One region of the Streptomyces sp. SID5464 genome, then DNA from elsewhere that is predicted to be linked to it. Evidence: riboswitches for the same ligand, from Rfam matches in the RefSeq annotation. Region 1 holds a riboswitch; the other holds the start of a gene.
The links. A riboswitch is a leader RNA that binds a small molecule or an ion and turns the genes downstream of it on or off. The one in region 1 is predicted to bind S-adenosylmethionine.
Positions count from the first base shown of each region.

Region 2: another riboswitch for S-adenosylmethionine. It lies ahead of thrC (threonine synthase); the one in region 1 lies ahead of GTY47_RS19540 (aminotransferase class V-fold PLP-dependent enzyme).

Region 1 is NZ_WWIQ01000034.1:6,796-14,605, reverse strand. It holds gene GTY47_RS19560 (ATP-binding protein) at 1-1,415, shown strand, start outside; gene GTY47_RS19555 (response regulator transcription factor) at 1,412-2,077, shown strand; gene GTY47_RS19550 (SLC13 family permease) at 2,135-3,550, shown strand; gene GTY47_RS19545 (glycerate kinase) at 3,561-4,778, shown strand; gene GTY47_RS19540 (aminotransferase class V-fold PLP-dependent enzyme) at 4,733-6,100, opposite strand; SAM riboswitch class IV at 6,228-6,344, opposite strand; gene trpD (anthranilate phosphoribosyltransferase) at 6,411-7,475, opposite strand; gene GTY47_RS19530 (cytochrome bc complex cytochrome b subunit) at 7,614-7,810, opposite strand, start outside.
Region 2 is NZ_WWIQ01000010.1:376,403-384,212, forward strand. It holds gene GTY47_RS11750 (NADH:flavin oxidoreductase) at 47-1,174, opposite strand; gene groL (chaperonin GroEL) at 1,355-2,977, opposite strand; gene GTY47_RS11760 (cold-shock protein) at 3,446-3,649, opposite strand; gene GTY47_RS11765 (ubiquitin-like small modifier protein 1) at 4,097-4,372, opposite strand; gene thrC (threonine synthase) at 4,501-5,787, opposite strand; SAM riboswitch class I at 5,806-5,961, opposite strand; gene GTY47_RS11775 (glucosyl-3-phosphoglycerate synthase) at 6,117-7,061, shown strand; gene GTY47_RS11780 (trehalose-6-phosphate synthase) at 7,135-7,810, shown strand, end outside.

The sequences.
Region 1 (7,810 bases):
GGGTCCGCATCCTGCTGTGGTTGCTGCTCGTCATGGCGGTCGCCCTCGTCGAGGTCACGACGACCACCCGCTCCCTGCTGATGCGGGACATGGACAACCGGATCAACCGCCTGCTCACCCAGGAGGCCGGGGAGTTCGCCGGCTTCGAGGAGCGGGGCAAGGACCCGGAGACGGGCCGTCCGTTCGCCAGTGCGGACCGCCTGCTGACCGTCTTCCTGCAGCAGCAGAACCCCGATGCCGACGAGGAACTGATCGGCCTGGTGCGCGGGACGGACGGCGCTCTCGCCCAGATCCGGCAGCAGGGCGGTGTCGGCGCCGGGCTGCCCCTCTACCGGGACGCCGAGGCCAGACGCCGCATCTTCGACTCGCCCGACTCCACCGGCACCCTGCACCGGCCGCAGGGCGAGATCCGGTGGGCCAAGGTCACCGTGGCCCGCGCGGGAGCCGAGCCGGACGCCGCGTTCGTCGTGGCCATCCACCCGGAGCGTGAGCGGGAGTGGGTGAACACGGTGTTCCGCACCCTGCTCATCATCTCCGGCGTCGCCCTGCTGCTCACCACGGGCATCGCCTGGGTGGTCGCCGGACGCATCCTCAGGCCGGTCCGACTGGTGCGCACCGCCGCGGCAGAGATCACCGAGCAGGACCTCACCCGGAGGATCCCGGTGCACGGCAACGACGACATAGCGGCTCTCGCCGAGACGTTCAACGGCATGCTCGACCGGCTGGACCGGGCCTTCGCCGCGCAGCGCGAGTTCGTCGACGACGCGGGCCACGAGCTGCGCACCCCGATCACCATCGTGCGGGGCCATCTGGAGGTCATGGGCGACGACCCGGCGGAACGCGAGGAGACGGTCCGGCTGGTCACCGACGAACTCGAGCGGATGAGCCGCATCGTCGAGGACCTGCTGGTGCTCGCCAAGACCGAACGGCCCGACTTCGTCGTCCACGAGCCGGCCCAGGTCGCCGAACTCACCGCCGACGTCTTCGTCAAGGCCCGCACCCTGGGCGAGCGCGACTGGCGGCTCGCCGAAGTCGCCGACGTGGAAGCCGAACTGGACTTCCAGCGAATCACCCAGGCCATGGTGCAGCTCGCGCAGAACGCCGTGCAGCACACCACGCCCGGCCAGGCCATCCGCATCGGCTCCCGGATCGCCGGCCCGCACCTGGAGCTGTACGTCGCCGACTCGGGCCCCGGTGTCCCGCCGCAGGACGCCGAGATCATCTTCGAACGCTTCCGGCGGGCCACCTCCCGGCGCGGAACACGCGGCTCCGGCGCCGGACTCGGGCTCGCCATCGTCAAGGCCATCGCCGAGGGCCACCACGGGCGGGTACGGCTGTCCGGCTCCCCCGGCGGCGGCGCCACCTTCACCCTCGTCCTGCCCGCTCCCCAGGTACCGGAAGGCCATCCCACGTGAACCGCATCCTCATCGTCGAGGACGAGGAGCGCATCGCCTCCTTCGTCGAGAAGGGCCTGCGCTCGAACGGATTCACCACGACCGTCGTCACCGACGGCGACGCCGGCTACGAGTACGCCCTGACCGGCGGCTTCGACCTCGTCGTCCTGGACATCAACCTGCCCGGCCGCGACGGCTTCACGATCCTGCGCGAGCTGCGTGAGGCGCGGGTGACCACCCCGGTGATCGTGCTGACCGCCCGGGACTCCGTACGGGACGCGGTGGCCGGACTGGAGGGCGGCGCCGACGACTGGATGACCAAGCCGTTCCGCTTCGAGGAACTGCTCGCCCGGGTGCGCCTGAGGCTGCGTACGGCGGCCCGGGCGCCTGAGGTCACCGTGCTGAGGGCCGGCTCGCTGAGCCTGGACCTGCGCACCCGGCGGGCCAGGGCCGAGGAGCGGACCGTCGACCTGACGGCACGTGAGTTCGTGCTGCTGGAGCTGTTCCTGCGGCATCCGGGACAGGTGCTGTCCCGCGAGCAGATCCTGTCCCACGTGTGGGGCTACGACTTCGACCCCGGTTCCAACATCGTGGACGTCTACGTCCGGACGCTGCGCAAGAAGCTGGGCGCGGAGCGGGTGGAGACCGTGCGCGGGATGGGGTACCGGCTCCCCACCGGGTGAAGTTCCTTTCATGTTCGGCTCATCGACGGCTCACCGCCCGGATGAACCCTCGATGACGTGACATGGAACCCACGAGCTCTCACCGCCCTGTGCGTGGCGCTGTCGCTGTGCGCCCTGCTGGCGGTCCCCTCGAACTTCCCGGGGCTCGGCGGCGACGCCCGCTTCACCCTCGTCGTGTTCGTCCTGGCGACCTGTGCGTGGATCGGGACGTCGATCGACGACACGTACATCGCGCTGGGTGCCGCGCTGGCCCTCACGGTGACGGGTGTGATCAGCAACGACACCCTGTTCGGCACCCTCGGTGACTCCACGGTGTGGCTGCTGATCTGCGCGTTCGTGCTGGCGGCGGCGGTCGCCCGGACCGGGCTCGCCGGCCGGGCGGCGGTCTTCCTGGTCAGCGGCGCGCGCACCGTGCGGCAACTCGTGCACCTGACGACGGCCGCCCTGGTCGTCACGGCGTTCGCGGTCCCGGCCACCTCCGGCCGGGCGGCGCTCGCACTGCCGGTGTTCCTGGCCCTCGCCAAGGTCCTCGCCGACCGGAAACGACTGGTCGTGATGCTGGCGCTGCTGTTCCCGACGGTGATCCTGCTGTCGGCGGTGGCGACCCTGATCGGGGCGGGCGCGCATCTGATCACCGTGTCGGTGCTGTTCGAGGCGACCGGGGAGCACATCGGCTTCACCGAGTGGCTGCTGCTGGGCCTTCCACTGGCCGTGGTGTCGTCCCATCTGGCCGCCGAGCTGGTGCTGCTGACCATGACCCGCCGCGAGGACCGGCGCGGAGCCGTGCACATCACCGCCGAGCAGATCCAGCAGCACAGTGAGCAGGCGGTCGCCGGCCCCTGGACGTCGGCCGAGAAGCGCTGTGCCCTGCTGCTCGCCACGGTCGTGCTGCTGTGGTGCAGCGAGCCGCTGCACCGCCTGCCGCCCGCGATCGTGGCGCTGATCGGCGCGGTCGTGGCCTCCTCGCCCGCCCTGGGCACCGTACGCCTGAAGGACGCGCTGAAGACCGTCCCCTGGTCGCTGCTGCTGTTCATGGCGGCGACGATGGCGATGGGTGTCGCGCTCGCCGACTCCGGAGCGGCGAAGTGGCTGGTCTCCGGGCTGCCGACGAACGAGGCCCCGGTGGTGTTCCTGGCGATCGTGGTCGCCGTCAGCACGGCGGCCCACCTGGTCCTCCAGTCCCGCTCGGCCCGCTCCTCGGTCCTGGTCCCGCTCGTCGTGGCCGCCTCCGTCGGCGTCGGGGTCAACCCGGTCACCGCCGCGCTCGCCTCCACCGCCGCCGCCGGCTTCTGCCACACGCTGCCCGCCTCCGCCAAGCCGGTCACGCTCTTCTCGCAGCTCCCCGGCACCCCCACCTACGCCCCGCGCGACCTGCTGCGGCTGTCCGCCTTCCTGGCCCCCCTGACCGCCGCTCTCGTCCTGCTCTTCGCCGTCGCGGTGTGGCCGCTGCTCGGCGTGTCCGTCACCCGTTAAGGAGCCCTCCATGCTGAACCGTGTCGTCGTAGCCCCCAGCGGCTTCAAGGAGTCCCTGTCCGCGGAGGCCGCCGCCGACGCCATCGCGGCCGGCGTACGCCGTGTCCTGCCCGACGCCGAGCTCGACCTCGTCCCGCTGGTGGACGGCGGTGAGGGCACGGCCGTCGCCCTGGCCGCCGCGACCGCGGGCAAGGTCGTCACCGTGCCCGCGACCGGCCCGGTCGGGGAGACCATCGCCGCCCACTTCGCCCTCCTGGGCGACGGCGACACCTCCGTGGTGGAGATGGCGGCGGTCGCGGGTCTCTCCCTCGTCCCGCGCGACCTGCGCGACCCGGGCGCCACCACCACCTACGGCGTCGGCGAGCTGATCCGCTCCGCGCTCGACCGGGGCGTCCGGCGGATCCTCGTCGGCTGCGGCGACTCGGGCACCTCCGACGGCGGCGCGGGCGCGCTCCAGGCGCTCGGGGCCCGGCTGCTGGACGAACAGGGCGAGGAACTCCCCGTCGGCGGCCGGGAGCTGACCCGGCTGCACCGCGTCGACCCGAGGGGCCTGGACGCACGGCTGGCGGACGTGGAGCTGCTCGTCGCCTGCAACCCGTACAACGTGCTGTGCGGCGAACGGGGCGTGGCCCGGGTCTTCGGGCCGCAGAAGGGCGCGACGCCCGAGCAGGTCGAGCAGCTGTCGGCCGGACTGGAGAACTGGGCCTTCGTCCTCACCCGCGACGTCGCCGTCCCGGACACCAACCTCCGGTACGGTCCCGGAACCGGAGCCTCCGGCGGCCTGGGCGCCGGCCTCGCCGCCCTCGGCGCCCGCCTCCTCCCCCGCTTCGACGTGCTGCTGGACCACCTCGACCTGGACGCCCGGCTGGCCCGCGCCGATCTGGTCGTCACCGCCGAGGGCGCCCTGGACCACCAGACGCCGCGCGGCAAGGTGCCCGCCGAGGTGGCCCGCCGGGCCAAGCTCCACGGCCGCCCGGTCCTGGCCCTGGCCGGCACGCTCGGCGAGGGCGCGCACCAGGTGCCGGGCGTGGATGCCTGCCACGGCATCCTGCCCGCCCCGATGGAGCTGGCCGAGGCGCTGCTCCGCGCGAGCGAACTGCTCACCGACGCCACGGAACGCGCCCTGCGGATGATCGTCCTCGGTACGCGGCTACCCGTGGTCTCCGAGGCCTCCCAGGCCGTTCAGGCGGACCTGTCCGGCACGCAACGCCCGTCCTCCGTGCGGTAGTTCCACCGCGCCCCGTCCGTCACGAGCTCCTTCACGGCCCGCACGAACCGCTCCACGTGCTCGTCCGGCGTGCCCGCACCGAAGCTCACGCGGATGGCGTTGAGGGACTTCTCGCCGGGAGCCGCCTCCGGTGAACCGCACTCGCCCTGCGTCTGCGGGTCGTTGCCGAGCAGCGTGCGCACCAGCGGATGGGCGCAGAACAGCCCGTCCCGCACGCCGATGCCGTACTCGGCGGAGAGCGCGGCGGCGAAGTGCGAGCTGTTCCAGCCCTCGACGACGAAGGAGAGCACACCGACGCGCGGGGCGTCGTCCCCGAACAGGGACAGGAACCGCACCTGAGGGACGTCGGCGAGCCCGTCCCGCACCTTCCCCACCAGGTACTGCTCGCGGGCGACGAGGGTGTCGAAGCCCGCCTCCGTCAGCGCCTTGCAGGCGGAGGCCACGGCGTAGGCGCCGATGACGTTGGGCGATCCGGCCTCGTGACGGGCGGCGCTCTCGTGCCACTCGACGTCCACTCCCCCGTCCGTGCGCCGGGTGACCTTGCGGCTGGCGCCGCCGCCCGCGAGGTACGGGTCGGCCTCGCGCAGCCAGTCGGCCCGCCCGGCCAGCACGCCGGAGCCGAAGGGCGCGTACAGCTTGTGCCCGGAGAAGGCGACCCAGTCGACGTCGAGGTCCCGGGCGGACACGGGGTGGTGCGGGGCCAGCTGGGCGGCGTCGAGCACGATCCGGGCGCCGTGGGCGTGCGCTGCCGCCGCGAGTTCCCGAACGGGCCACAGCTCGCCGGTGACGTTCGAGGCGCCGGTGACGCAGACGAGGGCCGGCCCGTGGGGCTCGCGGTCGGCGAGGGCCCGCTTAAGGGTCTCGACGGCCTGGCGGGGGCTGCGCGGGGCGTCGAGGTACGTGACGCGGGCGTCGCGCCAGGGCAGCAGGGAGGCGTGGTGCTCGGTCTCGAAGACGAAGACCTGGCAGCCGGCCGGGAGCGCGGCGGCGAGGAGGTTGAGGGAGTCGGTGGTGGACCGGGTGAAGACGACCTGGTCGTCGTCCCGGCAGCCGAGGAACTCCGCGACCGTCCGGCGGGCGTTCTCGAACAGGTCGGTCGACAGCTGGGAGAGGTACCCGGCGCCGCGGTGGACGCTGCCGTAGTACGGCGCGTAGGCGGCGACGTCGTCCCAGACCCGCTGGAGCGCGGGGGCGCTGGCGGCGTAGTCGAGCGCGGCGTAGGTGACCTCGCCGCCGGTCACGAGCGGAACGGTGACATCCCGTCCCAGAACGGGCAGCGGTGCACAAATGGACGGGGCGGTGGCAACGGTGGAGACGGACATGGCTGACTCCCGTGAGAGACCTGGGGTGGAGAGAAAGAGGGTGTGCGGAGGCGGGGCTCTGCGGCCCTAGCGCATTCGCTTGCTCACGGAAGACTCCTCGACGACCAGGACCCCTGGTTTCGTGAGGGGTCCGCGCTTGCCGTAGACCTCGCTGCCTACGGCCTGGTCTTCACCCGGGGCACCCCGCCACGGACGGAGGGTTGCCGGACAGTCGGCCGGGGCCTCATGACTGTCACTCATGACCTGTGCAGGAACGTACGGGAATGATCGAGGTCCCGCAACCCGCGTCCGGATTGCGGGACACCCCGCGCTACGCGTTGCTCGCCGCCACCCACCGCTCCAGGGTCCGCTTGGCGGCCCCGGAGTCGATCGATGCGGCCGCCTTCGCCATGCCGGCGCGGATCTGCTCGGCGAGCGTCCCCGGGCCGGGTTCGAGGGCCACCAGGGCCGCCGCCGAGTTCAGCAGGACCGCGTCGCGGACCGGGCCCGTCTCGCCGTCCAGCAGACGGCGGGCGACCTCCGCGTTGTAGGAGGCGTCCGCCCCGCGCAGGGCCTCCACGGGGACGAGTTCGAGGCCCACGTCGCGCGGGTCGAAGGCCTCCTCGGTCACCTTGCCGTCGCGGACGACCCACACTCTGGACGTGGCGGTGGTGGTCAGTTCGTCGAGGCCGTCGTCACCCCGGAAGACCAGGGACGAGTGGCCGCGCTCGGCGAAGACGCCCGCGACGATCGGTGCCATGCGCGGGTCCGCGACACCGACGGCCTGGGCCCGCACCTTCGCGGGGTTGGTCAGCGGACCGAGGACGTTGAAGATCGTCCGGATGCCCAACTGGCCGCGTGCCGCGCCCGCGTGGCGCATCGCCGGGTGGAACTTCGCCGCGAAGCAGAAGGTGATCCCGGCCTCCTCGGCGACCTGGGCCACCCGGTGCGTCGGCAGCTCCAGATTGACGCCGAGCTTCTCCAGCACGTCCGACGCCCCGGACGCCGACGACGCCGCGCGGTTGCCGTGCTTGACGACCTTCGCACCGGTGCCGGCGATGACGATCGCCGACATCGTGGAGATGTTGACGGTCTTCGCCCCGTCGCCGCCCGTGCCGACGATGTCGACGGCCGGGCCCGGCACCTCGATCACGTTGGCGTGCTCGTACATGGCACGGACGAATCCGGCGATCTCCTCGACGGTCTCGCCCTTGGCCCGCAGCGCCACCACGAGTCCGGCGATCTGGGCGTCCGTCGCCTCGCCGCGCATGATCAGGTCCATCGCCCACGCGGTGTCGTCGGCGGTCAGGTCCCGGCGGTCCAGCAGACCGTTCAACAGCAGGGGCCAGGAGCGGCCCGCCGCGGTGTCGCCTCCAGCGGGGGTCACAGCGCTCATAAGCCGCTCCAGGGTCAGGCGTCCCGCACTACGGGACGAGAGTCTCAACGAGGTCCACCCTATCCAGCCACGGGACACGGCGAAGGGCCCCGTCCGAACACCGGACGGGGCCCTTCGCGTGGCGTGGCGAAGCAGTGATCAGTGGTGGCCGTGGCCGCTCGTGATCTCCCGGTACTCCTCGACGGTCGGCTTCGGGATCTGTGCTCCCTCGCCGTAGTAGGACTCGCTGAGCTTGGCGCGGAGCTTCTCGGAGCCCTTCACCTTGCGCTCGACACCGTTCTCGTCCACCGTCGGACCGATCTCGACCGGCTGGTACTGCTCGTGTGCCGTGAGCG
Region 2 (7,810 bases), on a different contig from region 1:
CTGACGCAAGTGAATCCAGGGCGGCCCGGGGACGGACCCGGTGGGGTCAGCTGAGCGTCTTCAGCGCCGCCGGGTCGTAGGGCGCCAGCTCGTCGAAGCGGCCGGACAGGACCTTCTGCGCCCACTGCGGGTCCTGGAGCAGGGCGCGGCCGACGGCGACCATGTCGAACTCGTCGCGCTCGAAGCGGTCCAGGAGGTTGTCCAGGTCGCCCACTTCGGCGCCCTCGCCCTGGAAGGCCTTGATGAAGTCGCCGTTCAGGCCGACCGAGCCGACGGTGATGGCGGGCTTGCCCGTGAGCTTCTTGGTCCAGCCGGCCAGGTTGAGGTCGGAGTCGTCGAACTCGGGCACCCAGTAGCGGCGGGTGGAGGCGTGGAAGGCGTCCGCACCGGCCGCGGCGAGCGGGGTCAGGATGGCCTCCAGCTCCTCGGGCGTCTCCGCGAGGCGGGCGTCGTAGGCCTCCTGCTTCCACTGCGAGTAGCGGAAGATGACGGGGAAGTCGGCCGAGACGGTCTCGCGGACGGCCGCGACGATCTCCGCCGAGAACTTGGCACGGGCGACCGGGTCGCCGCCGTAGGCGTCGGTGCGGCGGTTGGTGCCCTCCCACAGGAACTGGTCGAGCAGGTAGCCGTGGGCGCCGTGGATCTCCACGCCGTCGAAGCCGATGCGCTCGGCGGCGGCAGCGGCCTCGGCGAACGCGCCGATGACGGCGTCGATGTCGGCCTGGGTCATGGCCTTGCCGGTGGGCTCGGTGGCGCCGATGCGCAGGCCGGAGGGGCCGACGGCCGGGGCGTCCGCGACCGGCGGCTCGCCCTGGTTGCGGACCATGCCGATGTGCCACAGCTGCGGCACGATCGTGCCGCCCGCGGCGTGCACCGCCTCGGCGACCTTCGCCCAGCCCGCGAGCTGCTCCTCGCCGTGGAACCGCGGCACCCGGTCGCTCTGCCCGGCCGACTCGTGGCCGACGTAGGTCCCCTCGGTGACGATCAGACCGACGCCGGCGGCGGCGCGGCGGGAGTAGTACGAGATGACGTCGTCGCCGGGGACACCGCCCGGGGAGAACATGCGGGTCATCGGCGCCATCGCGATCCGGTTCGGAACGGTCAGGCCGCCCAGCGATACGGGCCGGGACAGGATTTCGGCGGCGCGGGAGGCGGCGGAGGCGGCGACGGTCACGTGGGGGCTCCTCTTCGGATACCGGACAGTATGTGCATACGCATAGGACGTACGTGTCAACCATCCGGCCCCGCCCGGGCCATCCCGCCCGCGCTGTGATCCCGGACACGCCCGAGGGCGGCACCCCCTGTCGGAACAGGGAGTGCCGCCCTCGGCAAGGACGTTGATCGACCAGGTCGATCAGAAGTCCATGTCACCGCCCGGCATGCCACCGCCGGCGGGCGCGGCGGCCTTCTCCGGCTTGTCGGCGATGACGGCCTCGGTGGTGAGGAACAGCGCGGCGATGGAGGCGGCGTTCTGCAGCGCGGAACGGGTCACCTTCGCCGGGTCGATGATCCCCTCGGCGATCATGTCGACGTACTCACCGGTCGCGGCGTTCAGACCGTGGCCGACCTGGAGGTTGCGGACCTTCTCCACGACGACGCCGCCCTCGAGACCACCGTTGACGGCGATCTGCTTCAGCGGGGCCTCCAGCGCGAGCTTCACGGCGTTGGCGCCGGTCGCCTCGTCACCGTCGAGCTCCAGCTTCTCGAAGACCTGGGAGGCCTGCAGCAGGGCCACGCCACCACCGGCGACGATGCCCTCCTCGACGGCCGCCTTGGCGTTGCGCACGGCGTCCTCGATGCGGTGCTTGCGCTCCTTGAGCTCCACCTCGGTGGCGGCACCGGCCTTGATGACCGCGACACCGCCGGCGAGCTTCGCCAGGCGCTCCTGCAGCTTCTCGCGGTCGTAGTCCGAGTCGCTGTTCTCGATCTCGGCGCGGATCTGGTTGACCCGGCCCTGGACCTGGTCGGCGGAGCCGGCACCGTCGACGATGGTGGTCTCGTCCTTGGTGATGACGACCTTGCGGGCCTTGCCCAGGAGGTCGAGCGTGGCGTTCTCCAGCTTGAGGCCGACCTCCTCGGAGATCACCTCGCCGCCGGTGAGGATGCCGATGTCCTGGAGCATCGCCTTGCGACGGTCACCGAAGCCCGGAGCCTTGACGGCGACGGACTTGAAGGTGCCGCGGATCTTGTTGACGACCAGCGTCGACAGGGCCTCGCCCTCGACGTCCTCGGCGATGATCAGCAGCGGCTTGCCCGACTGCATGACCTTCTCCAGGAGCGGGAGCAGGTCCTTGACGTTGGAGATCTTGGAGTTGGCGATCAGGATGTACGGGTCGTCGAGGACGGCCTCCATACGCTCCATGTCGGTGGCGAAGTACGCCGAGATGTAGCCCTTGTCGAAGCGCATACCCTCGGTGAGCTCCAGCTCCAGACCGAAGGTCTGGGACTCCTCGACGGTGATGACGCCTTCCTTGCCGACCTTGTCCATCGCCTCGGCGATGAGCTCGCCGATCTGGGTGTCGGCGGCGGAGATGGAGGCCGTGGAGGCGATCTGCTCCTTGGTCTCGACGTCCTTCGCCTGCTCCAGCAGGGCGGCGGAGACGGCCTCGACGGCGCGCTCGATACCGCGCTTCAGGGCCATCGGGTTGGCACCGGCGGCTACGTTGCGCAGGCCTTCCTTGACCAGGGCCTGGGCGAGAACGGTCGCGGTGGTCGTACCGTCACCGGCGACGTCGTCCGTCTTCTTGGCGACTTCCTTGACCAGCTCGGCGCCGATCTTCTCGTACGGGTCCTCGAGCTCGATCTCCTTGGCGATGGAGACACCGTCGTTGGTGATCGTGGGGGCGCCCCACTTCTTCTCGAGGACGACGTTGCGGCCCTTGGGGCCGAGGGTCACCTTGACGGCGTCCGCGAGCTGGTTCATGCCGCGCTCGAGGCCGCGCCGCGCCTCCTCGTCGAACGCGATGATCTTGGCCATGTGAAGTGGTCCCTCCAGGACTGGGGGTGATTCCTTCGGACCGCGCCCGCGCCCGCGACGGACGGCTCGCCGGCCTCGTGGTTCCTTCCCCACCTGGCCTGCGGGCCTCACCGACCCGGTCCTTACGTTGTCACTCTCACCTTCAGAGTGCTAACGCAATGATTAGCACTCGGGCATGGCGAGTGCAAGCGACTCCCACGGTTCGAGCGGGTGCTCAGCCCCCGGCGAACAGCGGGCATCCGGCTCGGCCCGCAGGCCACGGGCAGCGCCGCGGCGGATCGGGCGAGCAGAGAAAAGCCTGGCCCCCGGCCCGTCGCGGCGAGACGAGAGCGACGACGCGGGCGGTCGCCCGGCGGGCGCACCCGTCACGCCGGCCGCCAACCCCCGAGCAGGCCGAAGGGCCCGCACCCCGGGGGGTGCGGGCCCTTCAGAGAAGACCGGTCGCTTGCGCTTGGTCGTGGTGCGCGTTCAGGCAGAGACGCGAACCATGTCGGCCTGCGGCCCCTTCTGGCCCTGCGAGATCTCGAACTCGACCCGCTGGCCCTCTTCCAGGGTGCGGTAGCCGTCCATCTGGATCGCACTGTAGTGGACGAAAACATCCGCACCACCGTCGACCGCGATGAAGCCGTACCCCTTCTCCGCGTTGAACCACTTGACGGTGCCCTGAGCCATGCCTAACTCCCCTATTACTGGCCCTTGCACAGATCCACACTTCGCGGACCCGGGTCAGACCTCACCCCCCACGGTTGGGGGCGTGCGCCGGAACGCGTCGACCGCGGCTGAATGTATCTGTCCAACTGCCGTCTGCAACAGGTCAATCGGACGAGAATTCTGGACGCGCAGGGTCCGGAATGTGGGGAGAATTCGCCTGAATTCAGGGCAAGTCGGGCCACACAAAAGGAACAAAAGCCGCGAAAGACGCACACACTTTGGCTACATCTTGTCGGGCGTGCGGCAGGAATTCAGGGCTCCCGATCAGGGGATCGGCGCCGTGTTCCCCAACTGTACCGCGCTCAATCACACAGAATTGCCCCCTCCGCTTCTCTCACGGAGGGGGCAATTCGCTGAACTCTCAGTAACCGCCGTTACCGAAGGTAACAATCAAGCCGGTCGACCGGTTCAGCCACCGGCGACGGCGGGGATGATCGACACACCGGCGCCGTCCGGAGTCGCCGTCTCCAGACCCTGCTCGAACCGCACGTCGTCGTCGTTGACGTACACGTTGACGAACCGGCGCAGCTTGCCCTGGTCGTCCAGCACCCGGGCGGCGATCCCGGTGTGGTTCTTCTCCAGGTCGGCGATGACCTCGCCGAGGGTCGCCCCCTCGGCGGCGACCTCGGCCTGGCCGCCGGTGTAGGTACGCAGGATGGTGGGGATGCGAACGGTGACGCTCATCGGGATGTGACCTCCGGTTTCGATTGAGCTACGGCTGGGGGCGCGCCCCCAGGGGCGCGGGGCCGGGTCGATGTGCGGCTGCGCCGCGTGGGCGCGACCAGCCCCCACCGGCCCGCAGCGAACGATGGTCAGACCAGACCGGCTTCCCGGAACGACTCCAGGTTGGGCCGAATGGTCGCGGTGAGCCCGGTCCCGGCCACCGCATCCAGCGTCTTGAGACCATCCCCGGTGTTGAGAACGACGGTGGTCTTGGCGGGGTCGAGCACCCCGTTCTCGATCAGCTTCCTGGTCACGCCCACGGTCACCCCACCCGCGGTCTCCGCGAAGACACCCTCGGTCCGGGCGAGCAGCTTGATCGCGTCAACGACCTGCTCGTCCGTCACGTCCTCCACGAAACCGCCCGTCCGCCGGGCGATGTCCAGCACGTACGGCCCGTCCGCCGGGTTGCCGATCGCCAGCGACTTGGCGATCGTGTCCGGCTTCTGCGGGCGTACGACGTCGTGCCCGGCCTTGAACGCCGTCGACACCGGCGAGCAGCCCTCGGCCTGCGCGCCGAAGATCTTGTACGGCTTGTCCTCGACCAGCCCGAGCTTGATCAGCTCCTGCAGACCCTTGTCGATCTTCGTCAGCTGCGAGCCGGAGGCGATCGGCACCACGATCTGGTCGGGCAGCTGCCAGCCCAGCTGCTCGCAGATCTCGTACGCCAGGGTCTTGGAGCCCTCGGCGTAGTACGGCCGCAGGTTGACGTTGACGAAGCCCCAGCCCTCGCCGGCCGGGTCGCCGATCAGCTCGGAGCAGAAGCGGTTCACGTCGTCGTAGTTGCCCTGGATGCCGACGAGCTCACCGCCGTAGACCGCGGCCATGACGACCTTGCCCTGCTCCAGGTCGTGCGGGATGAACACGCAGGAGCGGAAGCCGGCGCGGGCCGCCGCGGCACCCACGGCGCCGGCGAGGTTGCCGGTGGAGGAGCAGGACAGCGTGGTGAAGCCGAAGGCGCGGGCGGCCTCCAGGGCCTGGGCGACGACCCGGTCCTTGAAGGAGTGCGTCGGGTTGCCGGAGTCGTCCTTGACGAAGAGCTTGCCGGCGTCGACCCCCAGCTCGCGCGCGAGGTTGTCGGCCTTGACGAGCTTGGTCCAGCCCGGGTTGATGTTCGGCTTGGTCGCCACGTCGGCCGGGACCGGCAGCAGCGGGGCGTAGCGCCAGATGTTCGCGGGTCCCGCTTCGATCCGCTTGCGGAGTTCCTCGGTGTCGTAGGCCGAGAAGTCGTAGGCGATCTCCAGCGGGCCGAAACACTCCTCGCACGCGAAGACCGGGCCGAGGGGTACGCGGTGGCCGCACTCGCGGCAGCTCAGGGCGGCGGCGGGGCCGAGGTCTACGGTGGAGTCAGTGGTGCTTGCAACAGTCTGCACAGCCATGTGAGGCGAGGCCCTTTCTCCTCATCTTCCTCACGACGCATCTCGCCGTGAGACGGATTTGGCACCTTCCCGAGCCGGGAGCCTCGCGGAGCGGTCGACAGTGACCTACGAGTATCGGCTGGAGGGTTGCCGGGGCTTCATCGGGCCGTTTCCCTCTGCCCCTCTGGATGAGCTGTATGTGGTTGTAAACGACGGCTGACCCCGGACATGCGATGGTCATCCGCGTTGTTCAAGACTGTAACCGACGACCAGGACAGTTGAGATAGTCGTCCGAACCGCGAGATGGGTCACAGTCCGTCCCGCCGAGAGTACGCAGAGGAGCCGCCACGGTGCTGGAAGAAGTCGAGCGCTGGCTGAGCACCCGTTCCTGGTCAGCGACCGATCGCCCGCTCCACCAGATCCTGGCCGCCAAGCAGCGCTCGGGCCAGACGGTGAGTGTGGTGCTGCCCGCGCTCAACGAGGAGGAGACGGTCGGTGACATCGCCGCCGTCATCCGTCACGACCTGATGCGGCAGGTGCCGCTCGTCGACGAGCTCGTCGTCGTCGACTCGGGCTCGACCGACCGTACGTCGGAGGTGGCCGCCGCCGCGGGCGCGACGGTGGTGCACCGCGACGAGATCCTCCCGGGGATCCCGGCCGTGCCCGGCAAGGGCGAGGTGCTGTGGCGGTCGCTGCTCGTCACCCGCGGGGACATCGTCTGCTTCGTCGACGCGGACCTGAGGGACTTCTCGTCCGACTTCGTCTCCGGGATCGTGGGCCCGCTGCTCACCGACCCCGACATCGCCCTGGTGAAGGGCATGTACGACCGTCCGCTCGGCGGTGCGGCCGGGCAGGGCGGCCGGGTCACGGAGCTGATGGCCCGCCCGCTGCTGAACATGCACTGGCCGCAGCTGGCCGGCTTCGTGCAGCCGCTGGGCGGCGAGTACGCGGCCCGCCGCTCGCTGCTGGAGCAGCTGCCGTTCCCCGTCGGGTACGGCGTCGAGCTCGGGATGCTGGTCGACGCGCTGCACCTGGTGGGCCTGGACGCCCTCGCCCAGGTGGACGTCGGGGTGCGCAAGCACCGGCACCAGGACGGGCAGGCGCTGGGCCGGATGGCCGCCGCGATCTACCGCACGGCCCAGCTGCGGCTGGCCCGCGGGCATCTGATCCGGCCGTCCCTGACGCAGTTCGAGCGGGGCGGCGACGGCTTCGAGCCGCGGACGTACTCCGTGGACACCGAGGAGCGTCCGCCGATGGTGGAGATCGCCGAGTACCAGGCGCGTAGGGCGGCCTGACCGGGGTCGTTTTCGGCCGGGTGGGGCAGGGCCGTACGTTTGAGCGTTTCCGGGCCGGGCTAGGTTGAGGCGTATGGCTTCGACGTACGGTGCTGCACAGGTCCTGGTGGCGTCCAACCGCGGTCCGGTCTCGTACGCGGTGGGCGAGGACGGTTCGCTGAACGCCAAGCGGGGCGGCGGCGGGCTGGTCTCGGGGCTGTCCGCGATCGGCTCGGACGCGGACGCCCTGTGGGTGTGCTCGGCGCTGTCCGACGGCGACCGGGAGGCCGTCCGGCGGGGCGTCGGCGAGGACGGCGTGCGGATGCTGGACATCCCGGCCGACGTGCACGCGGACGCGTACAACGGCATCGCCAACTCGGTGCTGTGGTTCGTGCACCACATGCTCTACCAGACGCCCCTGGAGCCGGTCTTCGACGACGAGTTCCGGCGCCAGTGGACGTCGTACGAGACGTACAACCGGGCGTTCGCCGAGGCGCTGGCCGAGGAGGCGGCGCAGGGTGCGGCGGTGGTGGTGCAGGACTACCACCTGACGCTGGTGCCGGGCATGCTCCGCGAGCTGCGGCCGGACCTCAGGATCGGCCACTTCTCGCACACGCCGTGGGCGCCGCCCGAGTACTTCCGGATGCTGCCGGACGACGTGGCCGGGCAGGTGCTGCGCGGCATGCTCGGCGCGGACCGGCTGGGCTTCCTCACGCAGCGCTGGGCGGACGCGTTCACCGCGTGCGCCGAGCAGTTCGCCGGCGGGCTCG